Regions from separate parts of the Mesorhizobium sp. B2-2-4 genome, predicted to be linked through region 1. Evidence: riboswitches for the same ligand, from Rfam matches in the RefSeq annotation. Region 1 holds a riboswitch; the other holds the start of a gene.
What was found. Region 1 has a riboswitch for S-adenosylmethionine ahead of FJ959_RS28470 (homoserine O-acetyltransferase). Riboswitches for the same ligand answer to the same signal wherever they lie in the genome.
Positions count from the first base shown of each region.

Region 2: it holds a riboswitch for S-adenosylmethionine, as region 1 does, so the genes downstream of both, FJ959_RS08560 (O-succinylhomoserine sulfhydrylase) here and FJ959_RS28470 (homoserine O-acetyltransferase) in region 1, are expected to answer to the same signal.

Region 1 covers NZ_VFWB01000015.1:92,321-94,515, forward strand. The annotation lists gene hisC (histidinol-phosphate transaminase) at 1-776, opposite strand, end outside; SAM riboswitch at 913-990, shown strand; gene FJ959_RS28470 (homoserine O-acetyltransferase) at 1,110-2,195, shown strand, end outside.
Region 2 covers NZ_VFWB01000003.1:79,452-81,646, reverse strand. The annotation lists gene FJ959_RS08560 (O-succinylhomoserine sulfhydrylase) at 1-1,013, opposite strand, end outside; SAM riboswitch at 1,071-1,148, opposite strand; gene FJ959_RS08555 (2'-deoxycytidine 5'-triphosphate deaminase) at 1,226-2,195, shown strand, end outside.

The DNA.
Region 1 (2,195 bases):
GCATTGACGTTGAAGGGACCGCGTATGCGGTTGATCGCGTCGACGATGTGCATCGGCCCATACATCCATCCGATCCGCGCCCCGCCAAGTCCGATCTTGGAGAAGGTGCGGGTCATGACCACGTTCTGAGAGCTGCCCGCGAGCTCGATGCCGGCCTCATAGTCGTTGCGCCTGACATATTCGGCATAGGCGGCATCGAGCACCAGAAGCACGTTCTTCGGCAGGCCGGCATGCAGGCGGCGCACCTCCTGGAACGGCACGTAAGTGCCGGTTGGATTGTTGGGATTGGCGAGGAACACGATCTTCGTACGTGGCGTGACAGCCGCCAGGATCGCATCGATGTCGGCGCGCTCCTGGGTCTCCTTGACCGCGACAGGCGTCGCACCCGCCGACTGGATGTAGATCTTGTAGACCATGAAGGCGTGTTCGGTGAATATGGCCTCGTCGCCGGGCGCGAGATAAGTCTGCGCCAGCAGGCCGAGGATCTCGTCGGAGCCGTTGGAACAGATGATGTTCTGTGCGTTCAGACCATGCACCTCGGCGATTGCTTCGCGCAGGCGCCGGGCGGTGCCGTCGGGATAGACGTCGAGCTTCGCGGCGACCTCGCGCGCGGCCTCGATTGCCTTCGGCGAGGGGCCGAGCGGGTTCTCGTTCGACGACAGCTTGTGGACCTTGTCCACCCCGGCGGGGGCCGAGCTCTTGCCCGGCACATAGGCCTGGATGTCCATGATGCCCGCGCGCGGGGTTGGACGTGCCTTGTCCGGGGTCTGGCTCATATCGCAAAATCCGTCGAGAACGCTTCCGTCCTGGAAGCCGCTGCGGAAATACAAGCCATGGCCGGCAATGTCGAGAGGTGGCAGTGGTGCCAGCAGGCGGCATTGACGGCGAGGCAGGTGAGTTCTAGAAGGGCAGCGACAGTTCCGTGGTGATTTGGCCGGTCGGCTTGCAGCCACGTTAAACAATTCGCTAAAGGGCCGTTTGCGCGACGTAACCGGCTTTGCGAAGGCAATGCCGGTTTTTTATTGTCCGCGGCCGGCCGGACGAACGCGTCGGCGGCGCGGAGATCGGCAGCGATTTCCGCAAGGCAAGGGTGCAGCAAGAGAGACGAGATGGCCGCTCAGCGCGCTGGCAGAACCAACAACGAGGCAGACCAACCGTCGAGTCCGGTCGTGCGCTTCGGCGCCGACAAGCCGCTCAAGCTCGACGCCGGCACGCTGCTGTCGCCGTTCCAGATCGCCTACCAGACCTACGGCACGCTGAATGACGCCCGTTCCAACGCCATTCTCGTATGCCACGCTTTGACCGGCGACCAGCATGTGGCCAGCACCAATCCAGTGACCGGCAAGCCGGGTTGGTGGGAAGTGCTGATCGGCCCCGGCAAGATCATCGACACCAACCGTTTCTTCGTCATCTGCTCAAACGTCATCGGCGGCTGCCTCGGTTCCACCGGCCCGGCATCCACCAATCCCGCCACCGGCAAGCCTTATGGGCTCGACCTTCCGGTCATCACCATCCGCGACATGGTGCGTGCCCAGCAGATGCTGATCGATCATTTCGGCATCGAAAAACTGTTTTGCGTGCTCGGCGGGTCGATGGGCGGCATGCAGGTGCTGCAATGGGCGTCGAGCTATCCGGAGCGTGTTTTCTCGGCGCTGCCGATCGCCACCGGCGCGCGGCATTCCTCGCAGAACATCGCTTTCCACGAGGTCGGCCGGCAGGCCGTGATGGCCGACCCCGAATGGCATGGCGGCAAGTATTTCGACCACGGCAAACGCCCGGAAAAGGGGCTCGCCGTGGCGCGCATGGCCGCCCACATCACCTACCTGTCGGAAGCAGCCTTGCACCGGAAGTTCGGCCGCAACCTGCAGGACCGCGAAGCGCTGACCTTCGGCTTCGACGCCGATTTCCAGATCGAGAGCTATCTGCGTCACCAGGGCATGACTTTCGTCGACCGCTTCGACGCCAATTCCTATCTCTATATGACGCGGTCCATGGACTATTTCGACCTCGCCGCCGACCACGGCGGCAGGCTGGCCGATGCTTTTGCCGGCACCAAGACCCGCTTCTGCCTGGTGTCGTTCACCTCGGATTGGCTGTTCCCGACCGAGGAGAGCCGCTCGATCGTCCATGCGCTGAATGCCGCCGGCGCGTCGGTGTCCTTCGTCGAGATCGAGACCGATCGCGGGCACGACGCC
Region 2 (2,195 bases), on a different contig from region 1:
TTGTTCGAGATCAGGACGATGTCGAGCGCGTTCTGCAAGGCGAAGGCACCCTGCTTGCCGCCCTTGACGTCAAAGCAGATCAGGGTGGAGCCGCCCGACATCTGCTTCTTCACGATATCGGCCTGCGGATGGTCGGCGCGGCCGGGATAGATGACGCGGGCGATCTCCGGCTGCTCGGCCAGGAAATCGGCGATCTTGCCGGCGCTCTCCGTCTGCTGGTGCACGCGCAGCGGCAGCGTTTCCAGGCCCTTCAGCAGCGTCCAGGCATTGAACGGCGACAGGCTGGGGCCCGTATGGCGGAAATAATCCTGCAGGTTCTCGTCGATCCACTTCTTGTCCGACAGGATGACGCCGCCGAGACAGCGGCCCTGGCCATCGATGTGCTTGGTCGCAGAGTAGACCACGATATGCGCACCGAGCTGCAACGGCTTCTGCTGGAGCGGCGTGGCGAAGACATTGTCCACAACCAGCCGCGCGCCGATCGAATTGGCAAGCGAAGCGACGGCGGCGATGTCCACCACCTCAAGCGTCGGGTTGGTCGGGCTTTCCAGGAAAAACAGCTTGGTGTTGGGCCGAACCGCCTTTTCCCAATTGGCGATGTCGGTGCCGTCGACCAGCGTCGCCTCGATGCCGTAGCGCGGCGCCAGCGTCTCGACCACCCAGCGGCAGGAGCCGAACAGGGCGCGCGCCGCAACGATATGATCGCCGGCCTTGACGCTGCACAGGAGGGCTGCCGTCACCGCCGCCATGCCGGACGCGGTGGCGCGCGCGTCCTCGGCGCCTTCGAGCGCGCACATGCGCTTCTCGAACATGTCGACGGTCGGATTGGCGTAGCGCGAATAGATGAAGCCCGGTTCCTCGCCCTTGAAGCGGGCTTCGGCGGCTTGGGCCGTCTCATAGACATAGCCTTGGGTCAGGTATATCGCCTCGGAAGTCTCGCCGAAGCCGGAACGCAGGGTTCCGCCATGCACGAGTGCGGTCTGAGGCTTCCAGTTGCGCGTCTTGCTCGTCATCGTCCTATCCAAACACAAAAAAACCGGCCGCGAAAAAGTCGCAACCGGTCCATGCGGCCTTGCGGCCCGACGGTCCTTTAGCGACTTGTTTAACGTGGCTGCAAGCCGACCGGCCAAATCACCACGGGATAACGACCCTTTAGACCCGCGCCACGCTTGCGTCAATTGCCGGCTTCATTAAGAGATTTGTACCAGCAGAGCGGAGCCAGACTTTGCGGCAGACAGGAATTCTTCCCGATCAGGACATTGCGGCGCTGTTCCAGTCCGGCGCGCTGAAGTCGTCGCGTGCGCTCGACGCCGACCAGATCCAGCCGGCCAGCCTTGATCTGAGGCTCGGCGACAAGGCGTGGCGGGTGCGCGCGTCCTTCCTGCCGGGTCCCAACCACAAGGTCAGTGAAAAACTCGACCGGCTGAAGCTGCACGAGATCAGCCTGGCCGACGGCGCCGTTCTGGAAACCGGCTGCGTCTACATCGTGCCCCTGCTCGAAAGCCTGGCGCTGCCGGCGGAAATTTCGGCGTCCGCCAATCCCAAGAGCTCGACCGGGCGGCTCGATATCTTCACCCGCGTGATGACCGATCGCGGCCACGAGTTCGACAAGATCGCCGCCGGCTATCATGGTCCGCTCTATCTCGAAGTCAGCCCACGCACCTTCCCGATCGTCGTGCGCGCCGGCTCGCGCCTTTCGCAGATACGCTTCCGCACCGGCAATGCGCTGCTCTCGGAAGCAGAGTTGCATCAATTGCACCGGGCCGAAATGCTGGTCGCCACCGAACCGCCGAACATCTCCGGCGGCGGCATCGCATTGTCGATCGATCTCAACGGCGACAGTGACGGGCTGGTCGGCTATCGCGGCAAACACCATACCGGCCTCGTCGATGTCGACAAACGCGCGGCGCAGGAGATCGTCGACTTCTGGGAGCCGATCCACAAGAGCGGCGCCGGCGAGCTGGTGCTCGATCCGGACGAGTTCTACATCCTCGTCAGCCAGGAAGCGGTGCATGTGCCGCCGCTCTACGCGGCCGAAATGACGCCCTTCGATCCGCTGGTGGGCGAGTTCCGTGTCCACTATGCCGGCTTCTTCGATCCGGGTTTCGGCCATTCGGCGGCCGGCGGCACCGGCAGCCGCGCCGTGCTCGAAGTGCGCAGCCATGAGGTGCCGTTCATCCTCGATCATGGCCAGA